2 regions of the Arthrobacter sp. MDT2-16 genome follow, and region 2 is predicted to be linked to the other one. Evidence: predicted binding sites of a transcription regulator. Region 2 holds the regulator's gene; the other holds the start of a gene.
The links. Region 2 encodes LexA, which represses DNA repair genes until DNA is damaged. Its sites were predicted from a motif close to TCGAACANNTGTTCGA; they were not measured.

Region 1: a site for LexA is predicted at 7,793-7,808, ahead of ACX80N_RS09360 (HNH endonuclease signature motif containing protein). Genes of this name have one in related genera too.

The regions. Positions count from the first base shown of each region.
Region 1 is NZ_JBTNDP010000004.1:148,927-160,002, reverse strand. Features, by position in the region: gene ACX80N_RS09390 (TfoX/Sxy family protein) at 136-489, shown strand; gene ACX80N_RS09385 (choice-of-anchor I family protein) at 595-4,143, opposite strand; gene ACX80N_RS09380 (DoxX family protein) at 4,319-4,771, opposite strand; gene ACX80N_RS09375 (pullulanase X25 domain-containing protein) at 4,954-5,835, shown strand; gene ACX80N_RS09370 (M10 family metallopeptidase domain-containing protein) at 6,303-7,049, shown strand; gene ACX80N_RS09365 (heme-degrading domain-containing protein) at 7,148-7,693, shown strand; gene ACX80N_RS09360 (HNH endonuclease signature motif containing protein) at 7,821-9,563, shown strand; gene ACX80N_RS09355 (SDR family oxidoreductase) at 9,596-10,249, opposite strand; gene ACX80N_RS09350 (SDR family NAD(P)-dependent oxidoreductase) at 10,392-11,076, opposite strand, start outside.
Region 2 is NZ_JBTNDP010000009.1:37,810-48,885, forward strand. Features, by position in the region: gene ACX80N_RS15035 (hypothetical protein) at 50-208, opposite strand; gene hisH (imidazole glycerol phosphate synthase subunit HisH) at 213-851, opposite strand; gene hisB (imidazoleglycerol-phosphate dehydratase HisB) at 848-1,465, opposite strand; gene ACX80N_RS15050 (histidinol-phosphate transaminase) at 1,612-2,706, opposite strand; gene ACX80N_RS15055 (LysM peptidoglycan-binding domain-containing protein) at 2,813-3,328, opposite strand; gene lexA (transcriptional repressor LexA) at 3,642-4,418, shown strand; gene ACX80N_RS15065 (ATP-dependent DNA helicase) at 4,514-6,595, opposite strand; gene hflX (GTPase HflX) at 6,588-8,168, opposite strand; gene ACX80N_RS15075 (class I SAM-dependent methyltransferase) at 8,311-8,931, shown strand; gene dapF (diaminopimelate epimerase) at 8,958-9,914, opposite strand; gene miaA (tRNA (adenosine(37)-N6)-dimethylallyltransferase MiaA) at 9,919-10,830, opposite strand; gene miaB (tRNA (N6-isopentenyl adenosine(37)-C2)-methylthiotransferase MiaB) at 10,827-11,076, opposite strand, start outside.

The DNA.
Region 1 (11,076 bases), on a different contig from region 2:
CGGTACTTCGGAGCCGGGCCTCGTCATGGGCGGTGGGTTACCGGCCTGAGGACGAGACTCGAAGTGCCCGGGATTCCTTGACAGGACGGAGCGGCGACTTCATATTCGGCGTGTACGTCGAACGAAGGAGCGACCGTGGCCACCCTTGACCCTCGTGACAGCCTGGTGCAGAGGCTTCGGGACCTGCTGGCCTCGCACCGGAACGTGCGTGAAGTACGGATGTTCGGACTCCAGTCGTTCATGGTCGACGACAGTCTGGCGGTCGGCGTCGGCCGGAACGGGGACCTGCTCGTCCGCACCGATCCTGGCCAGTACGACGATCTGCTGGAGCGAGGCGGTATACCGGCCCAGATGGGCGGCGACCGGCCGATGGGTCGCGGGTGGCTGACCGTGCCGGGTGAGCGGATCACGGACGATGCCGACCTCGCCTTCTGGCTCCGGGTGGGCACCGACTCCCGCCGGCCACAGACGTCGTCCGGCACGCAGTAGCACCCGACATACGGGATGCCGGCAAGGGCGGAGTGCATCAGCCCCCGGCCCGGGATACGACGATGCCCGGCACAGCGTGCCGGGCATCGTTGCTACTGGTCGGGATCAGCGTGCGGTGACGTCCCCGCCCCGACGGCGCCGCACCAGCAGCAGCGCCCCGCCGAGCAGCGCGAGCACCACACCCGCTCCGGCGATCAGCAGCACGTTTGCACCGGTGTCGGCGAGGTTTCCGCTGACTCTGTAGGAGCCGCCGTCGTTGCCGGAACCGGACCCGGAACCGGAGCCGTCGCCGCCGCCCGGACCGCCGCCGCCCGAACCGTCCGAGTCGCCGTCGTCCGCTATGGGATCACTGGTGGGACCGGGAGGAGGAGTCGGCGTCGGGGTAGGAGTAGGCGTCGGCGTCGTGCCCGGGTCCGCCCCCACCACCGCACGGCCGACCGCCCCCGGCTCCACCGGGCTGAATGCCTCGAAGTACTCCACAGCGGCGATGAGGTCGATCTGCCCCGAGTCCGCCGGGTTGGCGCCCTCGGTGAAGACCGTGAAACCGTCACCGCCGCCCGCGAGGAACGAGTTGGTGGTCACGCGGAACACCTGCTCGTCCGTGATCGCCGCACCCTCGAAGCTGATCGAGGTGATGCGCTGCCCCAGCGGGGCCTCGGGCTGGTAGGTGTAGCCGAAGCCCTCCGAGACGCCGAGGTGCAGCTTGTCCGCCGGATCCTCCGACCGCCACTGCTGCTCCAGCAGCTGCTTCAGCTGGGCTCCCGTGAGGTCCAGGGTAAAGAGTGTGTTGCCGAAGGGCTGCACGGCTGCAACCTCCGCGTAGGTGACCACACCGCCGTCGTCCCCGAACAATAGGTCCGCGCGGACCCCGCCCGGGTTCATGAACGCGATCTGTGCGGGCTCACCGCCGAACGCAGCGTTCGACGTCGCCTCCAGCTGGATGTCCGCGATCAGGTTCGAGAGGGACGACTCCGTGGCGCGGTCCGCGGCCCGCGTGATGTCCGCCGTGATGGAGCCGACCGGGACGGCTCCCTCGACATCGGCGGCAGCCTTCGCCTCGGCGACGATCGCTGCGACCTCGGGGTCCGCCGGGTACAGCGGCACATTGTCCGCGGTCAGCGGCAGGAGTGCCGCCTCGACCGAGACGACGTCCCGGGTCTCGCGGTCCACGCGCACCTGCAGCTGGTCCAGCATGGTCCCGTACTGACCGGCCTGCAGCACCGGACGCTCGCGGCCCTCCAGCCCCGCGACCGGGAACGAGCAGTTGTACGCCTGGTGGGTGTGCCCCGAGAAGATGGCGTCGATGCCGGCGGTTGCGCCGCGGACCAGCTCGCCGTACGGCGACTGCTCGGCGCCGATGGTGGCGCAGTCGGTGCTACCTGAGCCGTCGTGTGCGAGGAGGACGACGACGTCGGCCTCACCGTTCGCATCGTCGCCGTCGCGCAGCTGGGCGGCCACGCGGTTCGCGGCCTCCAGCTGGTTGCCGAAGTCGAGGTCCGCGATGCCCGCCGGGGAGACGAGCGTCGGCGTGGCCTCGGTGACGGTGCCGATGAAACCGACCCGGACGCCGTCGACCTCCTCCACGTGGTACTCGTCCAGCACAGGGTTCTTGGTGCCCTTGGCGTACACGTTGGCGCCGAGGCCGTAGCGTGTGTCGCCGTAACGAGGCAGTACGCGGTCCGTGAGGTCCGCGAAACCGCGGTCGAACTCGTGGTTGCCCACCGCGGAGACATCGAGGCCCGCCGTGACGAGCGCGTCGATGGTCGGGTTGTCCTGCTGCGAGAAGGACGTGAAGGTGGATGCGCCGATGCTGTCGCCCGCCGAGACGAAGAGGGTGTTCGGGTTCTCCGCCGTCAGGGTGTTCACCGCGCCACCGATCACGGCGGCACCCGCCTCGGCCCGGTTCGGCTCGAGGCGCCCGTGGAAGTCGTTGATGCCGAGCACCTGCACCGTGGTGGTGTCCGTCGTGATGTCGAACAGCGTGGTGGTGCCCGAGACCTCGTTGCCGACCGCGATCATCGGCTTGCCCGTGGGCGAACCGTCCGCCGGGATGAAGGTGAGGCCCTCGGGGCCGAGATCGCCTGCGAGCGCCAGGTTGCCGCCGTCGCCCACGGACTGCGAGAAGTCGCGGTTGTTCACATAGGTGACGAAGGTGCTGGTGGCGGGGTCGGTGATGTCGTACACCATGATGCCGCCGACGCGCTCGAGGCCGATGAAGGCGTAGGTGTGGCCGTCGATCACGCCGATGGTGAGGTTCTCGGGCTCGGGGCCCTTGTCGTCACTGCGGCCCTCGAGGTTGGACTCCGTGTGGTTGGAGTTGAAGAAGCCGGGGTTCGCGGCGGCGGTGATGCGCTCGAAGTCCTCCCCGGAGTCGAAGACCTGCTCGCCGCCGGTGGTCCAGATGGAGAAGCTGCGGCTGCCGAAGGCGAAGAGCTCGTCGTAGCAGCCCTCCGGGGTGAGGCCGCTGGCCGTGCTGATGTTCAGGCGGCCGAGGTCGGCGTCGCCGGTCAGCCCCGCGAGGGGGCTCGTCCCGCAGAGCGGTGCCAGACCGTCCGTGCCGAGGTCCTTCACGCGGGCGGGCTCCGCGTAGTCGCCCCACTCACGGGCGTCACCCTCGTTCGCAGTGACGAGGTACGTCTGCTCACCTGCGGTGTAGGCGTTGATGCCGTCCGGCATGTACAGGCCGTTGAGGCCCTCGTACGTGCGGATGTTCACGGTCGGCGCGTCCCGCGGATCGCGGTCCGACGCGTCGAGTCCGTTGCCGGGAAGGCCGTGGTCCTTCGTGCCGAGCGGCCAGATTTCTGTGACCGTTGCGGACGCGAGATCCACGACGGCGACGGCGTTCGCCTCCTGCAGTGCGGCGTACGCGGTGCCGCCGTCGATCGCGATGTACTCGGGTTCGAGCCCCTCGGACACGGGTCGCGTGGAGCCTTCGACGCCCGCGAAGACGCGGACGCCGTCGGGCAGTACCCTCGTGCCGCCGTTCTCCGGTGCCTCGAACGCCCCGAAGCCCGCCGTGCGGACGGCTTCCTGGGCAGGTGCGGCCACCGTGGCGGGCAGCGAGACGACGCTGATCGAGCCTTCGGGGTCCACCGTGTAATCGTCGTTCGGCTCGCCCTCGTTGGCGACGACGGCGAGCGTGCCGTCCTTCGAGATGCTCACCATGTCCGGCAGTGCACCGACCTGCACGGAACCGAGGATGGCACCGTTTCCGGCGGCGTCGAAGAAGACGAGGGATCCGGCGTCGGTCTTGGTGGGCGATTCCAGCGCGATGACGCCGAGGCCGTCGGAGCGGATGGCCACGGAGTTCGCGACACCGGCTCCCGCGATGGTGAAGAGCTTGACCGGTGTGGTGGGGTCGGCGACGTCGAGCACGTCCACGGCACCCGCCTGCGCGTTGACGACGAACAGGCGCTTGCTCGCAGCGTGGTAGGCGACGATCTCGGCCGCGGATTCGTCGAAGACCCCGCTCTCGTACGAGCCGATCGGGGTGAGGCTGAGCGCGGCGTCGGGTGCCGAGGAGCTGATGGGCTCCGGGACGACGGCGGCGCTCGCGGGTAGTGCCAGCAGCAGGGTGCCGGTCACGGCGACGGCGGCGACGGCGGCGACGGCGGCCTGCGCGCGCAGTCGGCGGGTGGGACGGGACGGAGTCATGGTTCTCCCGGGCGGACGAGGTGGGTGCGAACCTCTCCTGTCTACGAACCGAACGTGGCGGTGTGGTGAACGCACGGGGGTTTCGGGATGTCGGTCGCGGGGCGATTCGGCCGCGCTACGGCCGTCGGCCGGTACGGCTCCACAAACGGGCCCGCGGAGGCCCAGTGCTGAAGGCTCAGCCCTTGTTCCGCCTCACGCCCGTCGAGGACGGCCGGAGCGTCCGGCGGTCCCGCCACGCCGCCGTCGACCACAGCGTCCAGAGCACCAGTACCGGCTGGAAGAACAGGCGGGCGAGCCGCGCACCGTCGGAATCCAGCCCGAAGGCGCTGACGCCGTCGACGTACTGGGCGATGTTGCCCGGGAAGACGGCGATGAAGAACACCGCGACCACCCACCCCACGAGCACGCGGTACCTGCCGAGGAGCACCAGCGCGGCACCCAGCACCAGTTCGACGACGCCGGACGCCAGCACCACGACGTCGGCGTCGAGTGGCAGCCACCCGGGGACCTGCGCGGCGAACTCCGACCGCGCGAATGTCAGGTGGGCTGCGCCGGCGAACAGCAGGAACGCCCCGAGCACCAGCCGGGCGGCGGTCCGGGGCGCCGAGGTACGGGCTGGAGGCGTCATCTAGCGCACAATAGCGGCAATGCGCAGGACTCGGATAAAGTCGGGGTGCTGTCATCCGCAGTCTCCAGCATCGTCGAGCCCGACCAGGTAGGAATCCGTCCCGTGGGACGGCGTCCTCCGGGTGCGGACTGCAGGGGCATGGTGGACGACGGATTGCCGCCCGCCCCACGAAGGAGACCGCCATGGCCCCCCGGAACCGCACCAACGACCGACTGCGCACCACCCTCGCCCTGCTCGCCGCCCACCAGGCCGCGGGCACCGTCGTCGCACCCTCCGAGCTGATGGCGCAGGCCGTGGCCGAGGTCCCGTTCGACGACAAGGAATCCGAGCTCCTCGCCGGCGGCGTCCCCCGCGGCTTCAAGGCGCTCACGACGGCGACGTCGAAGCTCGTCAAGGCCGGCTGGCTCGTCAAGGGCCGCGGCGGCTGGACCGCCACCGACGAGGGCGTCCGCGCGGTCAGTGCGTTCACCGACTCCGAACAGTTCATCAACGCCATGATCAGCGGTGCTCCCGTGCCCGAGACGGCTCCTGCAGCTCCGGTGCACGCGCCGGCGGCTCCCGAGCAGCTGGGCGAGGAGTCGCAGGCCGTGCAGGCCGAGGTGGAGGTCGATCCGACGGAGGTCGCCCAGGCCAAAGCTGCCCTCGCCGAGGACGCCGCGCCCGCCGAGGACACCACGCCGCCGGATGTCACGCCGACCCTCGAGGTGACCTCGGACGGCGTCGTCTCGCCCGCAGAGGGAACCGCCGACGACGCCTGGCACGGTCAGCCGCAGTCCGTCGCTCTCTCCGGCGACTTCGACCCGCTGTTCGGCGAGGCCGGGCACTGGAGCTCGGACCTCCGAGAGCTGCAGCTGGACTACGACGCCGCCTCGAACACCTGGAAGCAGACGCTCCAGCTGCCCGCCGGCACCTACCAGTTCAAGATCCTGGTCGACGGCTCCTGGGAGGAGAACTACGGCCGCTTCGGTGTGCGCGACGGCGCCAACCACGAGCTGCACCTGCTCTCCGACACCTCGGTGACGTTCCGGTTCGACTACGCCTCGAAGGACATCGAGACCTCCTAGGTCCTGGTTCCCTCCTCGGCCCCGCCGGTTGCCCTCGGGCGGCCGGCGGGGCCGTCGTCGTTCCCGGCACGTGTCCGTCTCCGGTTCCCGGCAGCCTTCGCGCAGCATTGCCCAAGGACCCCTCAAACCACGACGGGACCCCCTTGCCCGTGCCGCACGATGGACCTGGATCTGCCGGGACGGGGGAAGCGCAGCACATGGGGACACTGGATCGCGAGTGGTATCACGAGCGGGGCGATGCCGCGCGGGACGTGCGGCGGTCGCCGTCGGGCCGAGTACCGCGGTGGGCGATGGACGAGGCGTCCGGTCAACCGACAGCACCACCGCTGTGGTGTGGTGGGGCGCCGACCGGTCGACACCCGCGGCGGGGCGCGCGGAACCACCCGGGGTGCACATCGCCGAGGCGCAGGGGCCGCATACCACCGCGCCTGAGGCTGCGGCTCGGCACCGCTGCCGTCCTCGCGCTCGTGGTCTTCCTCTATGCGACGCCGTCGCTGTTCGATCGTTTCGTCCTGCCTGTCGCCCTGCCGCACCTGCCCGGCGCGAACGTCCCGCCCCGCGGTGTCGGAGCGAACGAGGTGCCGCTCGGCACCCCGCCGCCCGCTCCGGCGTCGACGGCGTACCGGCTCTTCGAGTCACCGGTGGAGGATCAGGAGTGGATCGCCTACGACCCCTGCCGCCCGGTGCACTACGTGGTGCGTCCGGACAACGCACCGTCGGGGTCGGAGGGACTGGTGCAGGAGGCCGTGGCCGAGGTGTCCGCGGCCACGGGGCTGCAGTTCGTGGACGACGGCACGACGACGGAGGCACCCTCCGAGGAGCGCGACCTGTATCAGCCGGAGCTGTACGGCGAGACGTGGGTGCCGGTGCTCATCACCTGGAGCAGTCCGGCGGAGATCCCCGGACTCGCCGGCGATGTCGCCGGATTGGGTGGAAGCGACTACGCCCAGTCGCCCGGCCAGCCCCTCGTCTTCGTGGGAGGGCAGGTGCAGCTCGACGCACCCGATGCCGTCCAGACCCTGCTGATCCCGGGCGGTCGCGCATACCTGAAGGCACTCGTCATGCACGAGCTCGCACACGTTGTGGGACTCGACCACATCGATGATCCACACGAGCTCATGTTCGAGGAGAACACAGGCCGGATCTCCTTCGGCGAGGGCGACCGCGCCGGGCTCGCACTCCTCGGCACCGGACCCTGCGCGCCCGGGCTCTGACCCCGTGATCACCGGAGATGGGACTTCTGTCAAGAGGCACCCAAGTGGGTGCCCGGACCGGTTTCCGCCGCAGCCTGACCACCGCGTAGATTTATTCAATGAGCAATGACGCCCCCTCGACTGTCATCCGTCCGTTCGATCCCGACGGCGGCAGCGACCAGCCTGCGGAAGCACTCGAGGCGCTGATCGCGAAGGTCGAGGGCGAGGTCGCCGAACTCCAGTTCACCCGCTTCACCAACGACGACGCCGTGGCCCTCGGACAGTTGCTCGTCCAGCTCGGAGTAGGGCGGAACCTGCCGATCGCCGTCAGCATCTGCCGGCCGGACCACATCCTGTTCCGGGCGGCGCTCGACGGCGCCACCCCCGACAACGACTTCTGGCTCGACGCGAAGGCCCGCACCGCACAGCGCTACTACGTGCCGTCCCTGCTCGTGGGTCTTCGTGCGCGACGGAACGGCGGCCGCATGGAGGACAACCCGATGTTCGACGCCACCACCCACGCCGCCCACGGCGGCTCGTTCCCGCTCTACATCCGGGGCGTGGGACCGGTGGCCACCGTGACGGTGTCGGGACTGCCGCAGCTCGAGGACCACAGGCTCGTGGTGGAGGCGCTCCGCACGTTCCACGCGGCGGACGGCCTGTAGGCGCTCCGGCGTCGACCCCGGCCGGGTCTGTCCACACCCCCTTTCTATGTGGACAACCCGGCGCACTTCCCCTCCACATTCGCCTCCCAGACGCACGAATAGTACGGGTGTTCTATAAAATCGGGACATGGCCATTGCACCGCTCGAGAACCTCCCCGACGCCCCTGCGGCGTTGGACTCGGCATGTGAGGCGCTCGCTTACTGCGGCCAGCGGCTGAGCGGGAACCACCGTCTTCTGTCGGGGAGCGAGGCACTGCAGGTGATCCTCGACGTCGAGCGTGCCTCCAGACTGGTGGATCACCTGAAGATCGTCGCCGCCCGATTGGCCGACGAGCATCGTTTCGCCTCCCCTGACGGCTTCGGCGACCGCCCGTCCCCCGGCGCTCCGGCGTGCTCTCCGGGCGGAGACGGCGTCGTGGACATCGACCCGGCCGATGCCGCCGCGGCTGGGTCGCCTACGGCGGCTACGACGGTGGCAGCGTCGGCGGTGGCAGCGTCGGCGGTGGCAGCGTCATCGGCTTTGGCGGCATCCTCACCTTCGTCGGCGCTATCGGCGTCATCGGCCTCGGCGGCGTCCTCAGCTTCGGCGGCGCTATCGGCTTCAGCGGCGTCCTCACTTTCGGCGGGCGCCGGCTACAGGGACTGTGCCGACTTTCTCCGCGCCACGCTCGGCATCGGCCGGACCGAGGCGAAGCGCCGACTGAAACTCGCTGACGTGGTACTCCCCACGATTTCACCGACGGGGGCAGCGGTTCCCCCTCGATTCAAGGTCCTGTCGCGAGCGGTCGGGTCGGGTGCGATCAGCGGGAGGGCTGCCACGCTTGTCGTGCAGTCGCTTGAGCGCGTGCACTCCTTCGCAACGCCACGTCAGCTGGAGGGGATGGAGCGCCACCTGACGAAACACGCTGTGGAGTCCGATGAAGACATCCTCTGGGCGCTCGCACGGCGCTGGGAGGGTGTGCTCGATCAGGACGGACAGGAGCCCACGGAGAGGGTGCTGCGTGCACGGCAGGGCGTGTTCCTGAAAGGACGACGCAACGGACTGCATCTGCTGGAGATCGGCGCGACCGACGATCAGTTCGAGCACCTCGTGACCGTCATGAATTCGACTGCCAACCCCAGGCTTCAGGACGGCAGGTCCAGGGGATCCATGGGAGGTGCTTCCCGGGACTCGGCAGCGGGACCCGGCACACCTGCGTCAGACGCAGACGAGACGACTGACCCTTCCGCTCCCACGAGACCCCAGCGGCTTCTCGATGGCCTCGTCTCCGCCTGCAGGATCGCCCTGACGACAGGTGCCCTTCCAGCGACCGGCGGTCACCGTCCGCAGGTCATGGTCACCATCGACTACAAGGATCTGATCGGTGAGACGCAGCGCGCAGGGCACGCCGTGTTCGGCCAGCAGATCAGCGCCAGGACCATCCGCAGGATGGCGTGCGACGCCGACATCATCCCGTTGGTGCTGGGCGGACAGGGCCGGATTCTCGACGTCGGGCGGGCGCAGCGACTCTTCCCACCCCATCTCCGGCGCGCGCTCGTAGCCCGGGACAAGGGCTGCGCCTTTCCCGACTGCTCCATCCCGGCCAGTTGGTGCGAAGCGCACCACATCAGACCCTGGACTCGAGGTGGCCCGACCAGCATCGACAACGGCGTACTTCTCTGTTCCCGGCATCACCACATCATCCATCAGGGAACATGGGTCGTCGAAGCACGCAGCGGCATTCCGTGGTTCACCATGCGAGGTAGACCGGGCCGGGCAGGCGCCCCACGACGAAACACCTACTGGCAGGCAGGGCTATCGGTCGAACAGGAAGTCGTGCGTCACGGCGTCGAAGCCCCTGCATCCCGCCGGAGCCGGTCCACTGGATGAGCAGCGCCAGCAGCCGACGGGGAACGGGAGCGCTACAGCGAAGCCTGAATGGCCTCCGCGATGGGGGTGTTCCCGTTGTTGAACCGGATGGTCTTGTCCACCGTCCCGAGCTCACCGAGGACCACGGCCACCACGTGTGCTACGTCCTCGCGGGTCACGGAATCCTGCTGCGGCTCGTCGGAGACCTCGATCTTCCCGGTGCCGGGGTCGGTGGTGAGTCCGCCCGGACCGAGGATGGTCCATGCGAGCTCCGAAGTGCGCAGGTGCTCGTCCGCCGCGGCCTTGGCCTCCGCGTAGTGGAAGAAGCCGTTGTGCTCGGGGACCCCGTGATCCTTGCGGGAACCGATGTAGGACACCATGACGTAGCGGCCCACCGACGCTTCCTGCGCAGCATCCATCGAGCGGATCGCCGCATCGCGGTCCACGGCGTAGGTGGCCTCCACACTGCTGCCGCCTGCACCGGCGGACCAGACGACGGCGTCGTGCCCGCGGAAGACGTCGGCCATCTGTGCCACGGACAGTTCGGCCACGTCCACCACCACGGGGGTGGCGCCGAGCTCCTCGATGTCGGCCGCGTGGTCCTTGTTGCGGAAGATCGAGGTGACCTGGTGGTCCTGGCTCGTCAGGATCTTCGTCAGATGCAGTGCTACTTTTCCGTGCCCACCGATGATGGCTACGCGTGACATGGGAACTCCCTCTTCTCGTCGGATGTCTTCCCTTCGACGCTAGCCCCTGGGCCCGGCACTGGCCACCGGTCATCCGGTGTTCAGCCCCCAGCGCAGGCCTATTCCCGGCCCGCGGCGGAAGAGTGCGAGGACGGGAACGCATCTACCGGAGGTATGACGCCCCGTTGGCATCGACCACCGTACCGCTGACCCAGACCGGTGCGTCAGTGGCAAGCCAGGCCACGGCCCGAGCGATCTCCTCCGGCGTCGCCACGCGATTGAACGGACTCTGCGCCCTCACGGCGTCCCCGCCCGGACCGTCGAGCACGGTCCTGCCCATGTCCGTCTCCACGAAGCCCGGAGCGACCGCCGCGGCGAGGATCCCATGGGGCGCGAGCGCGACGGCCAGGGACTGGGTCATGGAGTGCAGCGCCGCCTTGCTGGCGCCGTACGCGGGGTTGACGGGCTCGCCCCGGTAGGCGCCGCGCGACCCGACGCTGACCAGCCGGCCACCCTCCGGGCCGGCCTCCCGCTGCAGGAGGTGACGCGCCACGAGCCACGCGAGGTTCGCGGGTCCCATCAGGTTCACGTCGAGTGTGCGCCGCCACGCGTGCTGCCAGTCCTCGTAGGACGTGCTCGCGATCGGGTGCGCCTCGAAGATCCCGGCGTTGTTGACCAGCACATCGATGCCCCCGAGGTCCTGCACGGCGGCGTCGACGATACCCCGGCACGCCTCCGGGTCACCCACGTCCCCGACCACGACGGCATGCCCGGACCCGGGGAGATCCGCCAGGACGCCCTGAGCCGCTGCGGCATCGCGCCCGGCGTGCACCGCGATGTGATGACCG
Region 2 (11,076 bases):
GCTGTCGGGCCTGGTCGGTCGAGCGGGTCGGTCGGGGCGGGTGTGGCGGCTAGTCGCCGGGAAGCGTGAACAGGTAGGCGGCCAGGAGCGAGAGTCCCGCCAGCACGAGGAAGGCGATCCAGACCCAGCGGGGGAAGTCCTGGCTGCGCAGGGAGAAGGCACCTCCGATGAGGACACCGGCGGCGCCCATGAGCACGAGGCTCAGCACGGCCTCACCGCATCCCCTCGATCCAGTTCCGCAGCAGCTGCGCGCCGGCGTCGCCCGATTTCTCGGGGTGGAACTGCGTGGCGCTGAGCGGCCCGTTCTCGACGGCCGCGATGAAGGGGGTACCGTGCTCGGCCCAGGTGACCTGCGGGGGCTTCATGGCCGGCTGGGTGACGTCGAAACGCCAGTCCTGGACGCCGTAGGAGTGCACGAAGTAGAAGCGCTCGTCCCCGATGCCGTCGAACAGGACGGTGTCCTCGGGCGCCTGGACGGTGTTCCAGCCCATGTGCGGCACGACGTCGGCCTGGAGCCGCTCCACCGTACCGGGCCATTCACCCATGCCGGGGGTGCGGACGCCGTGCTCCACGCCCTCGTCGAAGAGCACCTGCAGTCCCACGCAGATCCCGAGGACGGGCCTGCCGCCGGCCACGCGCCTGCCGATCATACGGAGGGCGTCGACGTCCTTGAGCCCCTTCATGACGGCGGCGAACGCGCCGACACCGGGCACGAGCAGGCCGTCGGCGTTGAGGACGTCGTCGGGCTCTGCGCTCAGCACGACGTCGGCGCCGACGTGCTCCAGGGCGCGGACGACGGAGCGGACGTTGCCCGAGCCGTAGTCGAGCACCGTGACGGTGCGCGCACTCATAGCGTCCCCTTCGTGGACGGGATGCCCTCGACGCGCGGGTCGGGCTCCACCGCTGCACGCAGGGCACGGGCCAGTGCCTTGAACTGGGCCTCGACGATGTGGTGCGGGTCGCGGCCGGCGAGGACGGTGACGTGGAGGCAGATCCCGGCGTGCAGGGCCAGGGCCTCGAACACGTGGCGCGTGAGCGATCCGGTGAAGTGGCCGCCGATCAGGTGGTACTCCTGGCCCGCCGGCTCCCCGCCGTGCACGAGGAACGGGCGACCCGAGATGTCGACGACGGCGTTGGCCAGGGCCTCGTCGAGCGGCACCGTGGCCTCGCCGAAGCGCCGGATCCCGGCCTTGGTCCCGAGGGCGCTCCGGAGCGCCTCGCCGATCGCGATGGCGGTGTCCTCGACGGTGTGGTGGACATCGATGTGCGTGTCGCCCGAGGACCTGATGGTCAGGTCGATCAGCGAGTGCTTCGACAGCGCTGTGAGCATGTGGTCGTAGAAGGGGACGGTGGTGTCGATCGAGGACACCCCGGTGCCGTCGAGGTCCAGCTCGACGAGGACGCTGGACTCGCTCGTGACGCGCTCGATCCGGGCGGTGCGGCCGCGGGCGGCATCAACTGTCATTGCATTCCTTCGGTGCGCTGCCGGTCATCGGCGCGCGGATCGACATTCGTCTGGTGGCGGGAGGTGGTGCACGGCGACGGGCCGTGTGCGTCCACTGCCCCTCAAGTCTAGGAGATGCGACGGCGGCGCAGCTCGGTCCTCGGGGGCTACAGCAACTTCTCCAACGCCGAGAGGAACACCGTGGTCTCCTCTTCTGTTCCCGCGGTCACGCGCAGGGACCCCGGGATCCCGACGTCCCGGATGAGGACACCTGCTTCCAGGAGCCCCTCCCAGACCCGGTGCGGGTCCTCGAGGCCCGAGAAGAAGACGAAGTTGGAGTCCGACGGCGCGGGGCGGAGCCCCAGACGCACGAGTTCGCGCACGATGCGGTCCCGCTGCACCTTGATGGCCTCGACGTTCGAGAGCAGGGTCTCCGCGTGCGTCAGCGCCGCATTGGCGGCCGCCTGGGTGATCGCGGACAGGTGGTACGGCAGGCGCACCAGCCGGAGCGCGTCGGCGACCTCCGGGGCTGCCGCGAGGTAGCCGATCCTCGCGCCCGCGAGAGCGAAGGCCTTGCTCATGGTGCGGGAGACGAGCAGGCGCGGGCGCCCCGGCAGCAGGGTCAGCGCGCTCGGCGTCCCCGTCTGCGCGAATTCCCCGTAGGCCTCGTCGACGATGATGACAGCGCGGGCGGCCTCGCCGGCCTCATAGGCGGCCTCGATGACGTCGAGGCCGAGCGCGGTCCCGGTGGGGTTGTTCGGCGAGCACAGGAACACGATGTTCGACCCGGACTCGCGCACCGCGCGGGCCGTGCTCTCCGGCGTCATGGCGTACGCGGCCCCGCGCTCCGCCGTCACGTAGCGCGTCCCGGTGCCGCTGGCCAGCAGCGGGTACATGGAGTAGGTGGGAGGGAACCCGAGCGCCGTCCGTCCGGGCCCGCCGAACGCCTGCAGCACCTGCTGCAGCACCTCGTTCGATCCGTTGGCCGCCCACAGCTGGTCCGGGGTGAGGCCATGGCCGAGGTAGTCCGCCAGGTTCTTGCGGAGCTCGGTGAACTCGCGGTCCGGATACCGGTTCAGGCCCTGCGTGGCCTCCGCGACGGCGTCGACGATGGCGGCATGCACGTCAGCCGGCACGCCGTGCGTGTTCTCGTTGACATTGAGCAGGATCGGCACGTCCAGCTGCGGGGCCCCGTACGGGTGCAGGCCCACGAGGTCATCGCGCAGGGGCAGGTTCGCTAGGGCGTCGACGGAGGAAGGCACTCGACAAGTTTAAGGGATGCCCCCTTCCGCCGGTAATCGCGCTCGATTCGGTCGGTCCGATGGGACCATCCGGTCGGGGTTCCGGCCGGGGACCTCGCCTTCGGTGCTATCCCCCGACGGGTACCGCGATGCTCTGCCCGGCCTGGACCACCGAGCCGCGGAGGTTGTTGAGCTCGACCATCTCCGCCACGACGTCCCGGGGATCGCGATCGGGGGCGTGGCGCAGCGCGAGGTCCCACAGTGACTCCCCCGCCGCGACGCTGACCTCGACGGTCGCGGACGATTCCGGCAGGGACTCGCCCGCCTGCGCCTGGGAGGTGAGGAAGGCACCGAGGAGGATGAGCGCCGCCACGCCCAGCGCGATGGGCAGACCGACCAGCAGCAGCCGTCCGCGGCGCGTCAGGGTGAGGGGACGCTCCGGGTTCCGCTCCTCGAGCCGCCCTGCGACCGGGCCGGCGATCCGCTCCGTACTCCGCTCCGTACTCCGCTGCGTGGAGGTACGGAGCCGCGTCGGCCGGATGCGACCCGCGGGGACCGCGCGGAAGGGCACTTCCGGGCGGCCGGGTGTCAGCGCCCACAGCGCCGTGCTGCCCTGCAGAACTCGTGCTTCAGCCATTGCCAAGCCTCTTTTCCTTCGAATAGCCGTTCCGGGCTGGACGCCCGTTTCGAACGGATGTTCTAATTAACTCGAACTCAGTTCTAGCACTCACCGACGACCGTTGTCGAGACTCGCTCGAACATATGTTTGAAAAGCATGCAGGCCTGCCCTAGCGTGATCAGGACAGGGCATCACCGGCCTCTGCCGCTGCTGAGCGGCAGGCAGGCCGTCGATGCACCTCAGACAATCACCCGCCACCGACACAATGGATTCCGCCGCAGCGGAATGCCGGTGGTGGGCTCCACGGGATCTGCGGTCCCAGGCGAAAGGCAGAACAGTGGCGGAACCAACACCGGCAGTCCGGCAGGAATCGAACATCGCCGACGTCCCCGGCGACGCCGTTCCGATCACCGCGGGCCGGGGCCGCCCGCGGGGCCGCTCGGTGTCCAAGGGACTGACCGCACGTCAGCTGACCATCCTCGAGACGATCCAGCGCTCGATCGCGGACAAGGGCTACCCGCCGTCCATGCGGGAGATCGGTGACACCGTGGGTCTGGCGAGCCTGTCGAGCGTGACGCATCAGCTGTCCCAGCTCGAACGGCTCGGCTATCTCCGGCGCGACCCCAAGCGCCCCCGCGCCATGGAGGTCCTGCTGCCGCTGACGTTGCCCGCCGAGGCGCCGGCGGGTCCCGACGGGTCGCCGGAGCGGAAGACCTCGGCGGAGCACCGGGTCGCGGTGGACACCGCGCTGGTCCCACTGGTCGGCCGTATCGCCGCTGGTGGCCCGATCCTCGCCGATCAGGTGGTCGAGGACGTCATGCCCCTGCCCCGACAGCTCGTGGGCCACGGCGACCTGTTCATGCTCAGGGTCTCCGGCGACTCGATGGTCGACGCCGCCATCTGCGACGGCGACTGGGTGGTGGTCCGCAAGCAGCAGAGCGCCCAGAACGGGGACATCGTCGCAGCGCTGCTCGATGACGAGGCCACGGTGAAGACGTTCCGTCAACGGGACGGACACACGTGGCTGCTGCCCCAGAACACGCGCTACGAGCCCATCCTCGGCGACCACGCCAGCATCATGGGCAAGGTCGTCTCGGTGATGCGCGCACTGTAGGCGCCCCGCTCTCCGCCCGAGGGGCGCCTACAGTCCGGTGACTGCGGCGCCCCTCGTGGTTGGGTGCCCGGACCTGCCGGGGCCGGGCCGGGCCGTCAGCGGGTGGAGAGCCGCTCCAGGATCCCGGTGACGGTGGCCCTGTCCGTGGTCGCCCAGAAGGGCGGTAGCGCAGCCCGGAGGAACCCGCCGTAGCGAGCCGTCGCGAGGCGGCTGTCAAGGACCGCGACGACGCCCCGATCGCCTCCCGACCGGATCAGGCGGCCGGCGCCCTGTGCGAGGCGGATCGCGGCATGCGTCGCGGAGACACTCATGAAGCCATTGCCGCCGTTGCGGGCCACGGCCCGTGTCCGCGCCGTCATGAGCGGATCGTCCGGCCGCGGGAACGGGATGCGGTCGATCACCACCAGGCGGCACGAGGCGCCCGGCACATCCACGCCCTGCCAGAGGGACATGGTGCCGAACAGGCAGGTGTCCGGCTCATCAGCGAACTGCGTGACCAGGGCGTTGAGGGAGGACTCCCCCTGGCAGAGGATCTCGAAGTCGACCTGGGGGCGCAGCGCCTCCGCCGCCTCCTCGGCAGCCCGCTTGGAGGAGAAGAGTCCCAGGGCTCCCCCGCGGGATGCCCGGAGCAGGGTCAGCAGTTCTGCCAGCTGCGCGTCGGACGTGCCGCGTTCGGGCTTCGGCAGGTCCTTCGCCACGTACAGCACGCCCTGCCGCGGGTAGTCGAACGGGCTGCCGACGTCGACGCCGGTCCAGGCCGGCGCGCCGGGGCCGCTGAGGCCCAGCGATCCCGCGACGGGTCCGAACTCGGCACCGATCGCGAGCGTCGCGGAGGTGAGCACCACGGTGTGGTCCTCGAAGAGGCCCTCCCGCAGGCGCGCCGCCACCGAGAGCGGCGCCACGTTCAGCGTCGCGGGCGCACTCTCATCCGGCTGCGCGTAGCCGGATCCGGGCGTGAAGGTGCTCGGCCGGGACGCCCAGACCACCTCATCGAGGTCTGCGGCCGCGAGGATCCGCTCGGCGAGGTCGAACACCAGGGTGACGCGGGAGCGTGCAACCTGCCGCCCGCCGTCGACGTCGGCCTCCGACTTGCCGTCCGTCTTCGTGTCGGAGAGCGCGGCGCGTGCGGCGTCCCGGACCTGCGCGAGGGATTCCTCGAGGTCGTCGGGGAGGCCGCCCGGCAGGAGCCCGGAGGGCACGAGTTCGGAGGCCGCCTCGAAGGCGGACGCCGCGGTGTCGAGGGCTGCGGTGCCGATCGAGGCGTGGCGGCGGAGGGCGGTCGCGGCGGCGCTCACCATGGAGGCGGAGAGCTGTCCGGAGACCGCCCCGGTCACGCGGTCGTGGAGTTCGTGCGCCTCGTCGATCACGACGACGTCGTACTCGGGCAGGACGGCCAGCCCCTCGAACGCGCTGATGGCGAGCATCGCGTGGTTCGTGATGATGATGTCAGCGTCCGCGGCAGCGGCGCGCGCCTTCTCGCTGAAGCACTCCTGGGCCATCGGGCAGCGGGCGGCGCCCAGGCACTCCATGCTGGAGACCGACACCTGCCGCCACGCGCGGTCGCTGACACCGGGGACGAGGTCGTCGCGGTCGCCCGTGTCCGTGTCCTCCGCCCACTCGCGCAGCCGGACCACCTCCCTGCCGAGTGCCGACGCGGGGCCTCCCCCGCCGAGGGCCGGGGAGGGGTGCGGTGCTGCGTCCTCGCCGAGGCTGAAGAGGGCGTCGGGGGCGTCCTCCTCGGGGAAGCCTCCGCCGGTCTTGTGCAGGCACACGTAGTTGGAACGGCCCTTGAGGAGCGCGACGTCGACGGGGCGCGCGAGAGCGGGTTTCACGGCATCGAGGAGGCGTGGCAGGTCACGGCCCACGATCTGGGCCTGGAGGGCGAGCGTCGCCGTCGAGACCACGGACGGGCGGTCACTGTCCATGGCGTGGGCGATCAGGGGGACCAGGTACGCCAGGGACTTCCCCGTGCCGGTGCCGGCCTGGACCAGCAGGTGGTCGCCCGAGCGGATGGCCTCGCTGACCTGCCGCACCATCTCGTGCTGGCCGGCGCGCATCTCGCCGCCCATGGCCGCCACGGCGGCGTCGAGCAGTTCCAGTGCCTGACGGGCTTCGGCGGAGTGGCGCGCCGGGTCCGACGCCGCGACGACGGCGCCGGATCGGGTGCTGTCACCCATGCCGGAGGTACGGCTCCAGATCGGCTGCCAGTCCCTCGCGGACCATCACCTCGAGGCGGGTGCCCTCGTCGACATGCTCGAGGCCGAGGATCTCCACGTCCTCCTGGTGCAGGCGGCTGAGGACCTCGCCGCGCTCGTAGGGCACCAGCAGGTCCAGCTTCACGCCGGGACGCGGGATGTTCGTGCTGATGAGCTGCTTCAGTTCCGTCATGCCGGCACCGGTGCGCGCGGAGACGACGACGGAGCGCGGCTCGCGCTGCCGCAGCCGCTCGATGACGAACGGGTCGGCGGCGTCGGCCTTGTTGAAGACCACGATCTCGGGCACCTTGCGGGCATCGACCTCGGTCAGGACGGTGCGGACCGCAGCGAGCTGGCCCTCCGGGTCCGGGTGCGAGACGTCGACGACGTGCAGGATCAGGTCCGCGTCCGCGACCTCCTCCAGCGTCGAGCGGAATGCCTCGACCAGCTGGGTGGGCAGCGACCGGACGAAGCCGACGGTGTCGGCGAGCGTGTAGCCGATGCCGTCCGGGGTCTCGGCCCGGCGCACCGTCGGATCGAGCGTCGCGAACAGGGCGTTCTCGACGAGGACCCCGGCGTCCGTGAGCCGGTTCAACAGGGACGACTTGCCGGCGTTCGTGTAGCCGGCGATGGCGACGGAGGGTACCTGGTTCCGCTTGCGGTTGGACCGCTTGGTCTCCCGCGCCGGCTTCATGCCTGCGATCTCGCGGCGCAGCTTCGCCATCCTCGTGCGGATCTTGCGGCGGTCGAGTTCGATCTTCGTCTCACCGGGACCGCGGGAGCCCATGCCGGCGCTCGCGCTGCCGACCTGGCCACCGGCCTGGCGGGACATCGATTCGCCCCAGCCACGCAGGCGGGGCAGCAGGTACTCGAGCTGCGCCAGCTCGACCTGGGCCTTGCCCTCGCGGCTCTGGGCGTGCTGGGCGAAGATGTCGAGGATCAGGGCGGTGCGGTCGATGACCTTCACCTTGACGATGTCCTCCAGGCCGCGGCGCTGCGACGGGGAGAGCTCGCTGTCGACGATCACGGTGTCGGCGCCGGTCGCCTGGACGATGCTCTTGAGCTCCTGGGCCTTGCCCGAGCCGAGGAACGTGGCGGGGTCCGGCTTCAGGCGGCGCTGCACGATGCCGTCCAGCACCTCCGATCCGGCAGTCTCCGCGAGGGCGGCGAGTTCCTGCAGCGAGTTCTCGGCGTCCAGCGCGGTCCCTTCGCTCCAGAGGCCGGCGAGGACCACCCGCTCCAGCCTCAGCTGCCGGTACTCGACCTCGGTGACGTCCTCGAGTTCGGTGGAAAGACCCGCCACGCGGCGGAGCGCACGGCGTTCCGCCAGGTCCTGCTGGTCCCCGTCGGCGTCGGCGGGCTCGTCCTCGCTCGACAGCGCGAGCGCACGGGAGCGCCAGGTCTTCTCGATCGGTGCGGTGGTCTTCTCCGGTGTCGTCCCGTTCTTCGCCTTCGCCGCGGCAGCTTCGTCGCTGGCGAGGATCCGGTCGATGACGGCTTGGATCTCCTCCGGGCCCATGTCGGCCCCGGTGGGATGTCCGTGATTCTCGGTCATGTTCTCCTTCAGTGAATGTCGTTCGATTCTACGGCGGCCCACCGACGGCGTTCCAGCGTATTCTCGCGGGGCGAAACCGCCTTGCGCCGGAAGGAGGACCGCCGGCGGGGACCGGCGAGGGCGTGCCGCTACGCTTTTCCCTATGGACGCATCCCAGGAGCCGCAGCACTACTTCAGCGCCCGGCCGGTCGGGCCCGAGACGCGCAGGCCCCTCTCCGTCGTCCTCGCCGGTGAGCGCAGGGAGCTCGTGACCTCGTCGGGCCTCTTCAGCCCCGACGGCGTGGACAAGGGCACGTCGATCCTCCTCGGATCCGTGCCGGACCCCGAGGGCCGGCGCCTGCTGGACCTCGGGTGCGGCTGGGGACCGATCGCCCTCACGATGGCGCTGAAGGCACCGGAGGCCGAGGTCCGTGCCGTCGACGTCAACGAGCGGTGCATTGCGCTGACCGCCGAGAACGCACGGCGGCTGGGGCTGGGCAATGTCGTGGCCTCGACCCCGGACGACGTCGATGCGGACCTGGCCTTCGACACGATCTGGTCCAATCCGCCCATCCGGATCGGGAAACAGGAGCTGCACGCGCTGCTGCTCCGCTGGCTGCCGCGCCTCGCGCCCGGTGGCAGCGCGTGGCTCGTGGTGCAGAAGAACCTCGGCGCCGACTCCCTGCAGCGCTGGCTCGCCGGGGAACTGCCGGACGACTTCCTCGTCCGCCGCGCCGAGACGTCGAAGTCCTTCCGCATCCTGGAGGTGCGCCGCGGGCAGTGATGCCGGGGCGTCCGGGGCGCGTCCGCTCAGCCGCGGGTCGACAGCACGCCGTCGGCCACCAAGACGGCCGGCCCGCTGAGCTGCACGTGCTCGCGACCGTCGGGGCCGTCGAAGAAGGTGACGCCGACGACGCCGCCGGGAACCGTCACGAGCCACCGGGCCGGTGCGCCCTCCCCCGCCCAGAACCGGGTACCGGCGGCCGCGGCGCAGGCCCCGGTGCCGCAGGACTGGGTCTCGCCGACGCCGCGCTCGTGCACGCGCATCGTGAGGCGCCCCACGCCGTCGTCACCCACGAGCGGATCGGACGGGACCACGAGTTCCACGTTGGTGCCCTCGGGCGGCACCGGCTGGACCGCCGGTGCGCGGTGGAGATCGGTGGAATCGAGTTCGGTCCGTTCGGCGAGGGCGACGACGGTGTGCGGGTTACCCATGCTGATCGACAGCGCGGGACGGTCGACGTCGAGCCCGCCGATGGCGACGAGGGAGTCCATACCCCGTGCCACGGCCGCCTCCGGGAAGATGAACTCCCACGGCCCCATGTCCACCGCGTAGCCGTCCCCCGATCGCGTGACCCGCTTGACGCCGGCGCGGGTCCCGATGGCCAGCTCCCCGCCCTGCGGCAGGTCGGCCACCTTCTGGGCGAGGAGGAAATGGACGAACACCCGGACCCCGTTGCCGCACATCTCCGACACCGATCCGTCACCGTTGCGGTAGTCCATGAACCATTCGGCGGCCGGCTCGGTCTGCAGCAGGGCACGCCCCTCGGGGAGCGCTGAGGACCGGACGGCGCGGATGTACCCGTCGGCACCGATCCCGCGGTGCCGGTCGCACAGCGCGGCGACGACCGCGGCGTCGGTCGGCGCGTCCCCGTCGGGATCGAGGGTCAGGATGAAGTCGTTGCCCGTGCCATGGCCCTTCGAGAAGGACAGCCCGGCGGACTGCCGGGCGGAGGGGGCTGCAGTGTCGGCGAGGTGATCGGTCACCGTCTCAGGATAGGTCCCCGGAACGCCTGGCGAGTCCGACGGCCTGGTCGACCAGGCCGTCCGCCTGCCAGTCGAGCCAGGCGACGCGCGGGTCGCCGCGGAACCAGGTCAGCTGGCGTTTGGCGAACCGCCGCGTCGCGGCGATGGTGTCCTCGACCGCGGCGGCCTCCGTCACGGACCCGTCGAGGACCTGCAGGAACTGTGCGTACCCGAGGGCGCGGGAGGCCGTCCTACCCTCCCTGAGCCCCGAGTCGGCGAGGCTCCGGACCTCCTCCGCGAGGCCGTCCCGGACCATGACCTGCACGCGCCGCGCCAGCCGGTCGCGCAGGAGGTCGCGGTCCACCGCGAGACCGATCTGCACGGTCGGCCGGTGGTACTCGCGCCGGGGCATGAAGGCGCTGAAGGGCCGTCCGCTGATCTCGTGCACCTCCAGTGCCCGTACCAGACGGCGGTCATCCCTGATGCGTCCGGCCGAGGCGGGGTCGACGGCATGCAGGCGCTCCCGGAACGCAGCGGCCCCTCCTTCGGCGAGTTCGGCCTCGAGCCGCTCCCGGACGGAGGGATCGGTGGGCGGGAACTCCAGCCGGTCCAGGGCCGCCCGGACGTACAGCCCGGACCCGCCCACGAGGATCGGGACCCTGCCCCGGTCGTGGATGCTGTCGATGATGCGGCGGGCGTCGTCCTGGTAGGCGGCGACGCTCGCCTCCTCGGTGACGTCGAGGACGTCCAGCAGGTGGTGCTCCACGCCCTGCCGCTCCGCCGGGGTCAGCTTCGCCGTGCCGATGTCCATGCCGCGGTAGAACTGCAGGGCGTCGGCGTTGACCACCTCCCCGCCGAGGCGTTGCGCCAGGGCGACGCCGAGATCCGATTTGCCCGACCCGGTGGGACCGACGACGGCGACGACCGGGAGGGTCAAAGGGCGCCGGCCCGGACGGGCAGAGACGGCATGCCCAGCGCCACCGGGCGCGGGGCGCCGCTCGGCGTGACGGGGATGCCGCAGGAGTCCGCCTGGCTGCGGTCCCACGCGTCGCCGGCGCGCGAGCGGCGGAGCGAGTACTCGGCGGGCGACGGATCGGACAGCAGGTGGAAGGACGCCGCCTCGGTGACGGGAAGCGTCACGACGTCGCCGGGTCGGGGCGTCTCGGCGCCGTCGGGCACCGAG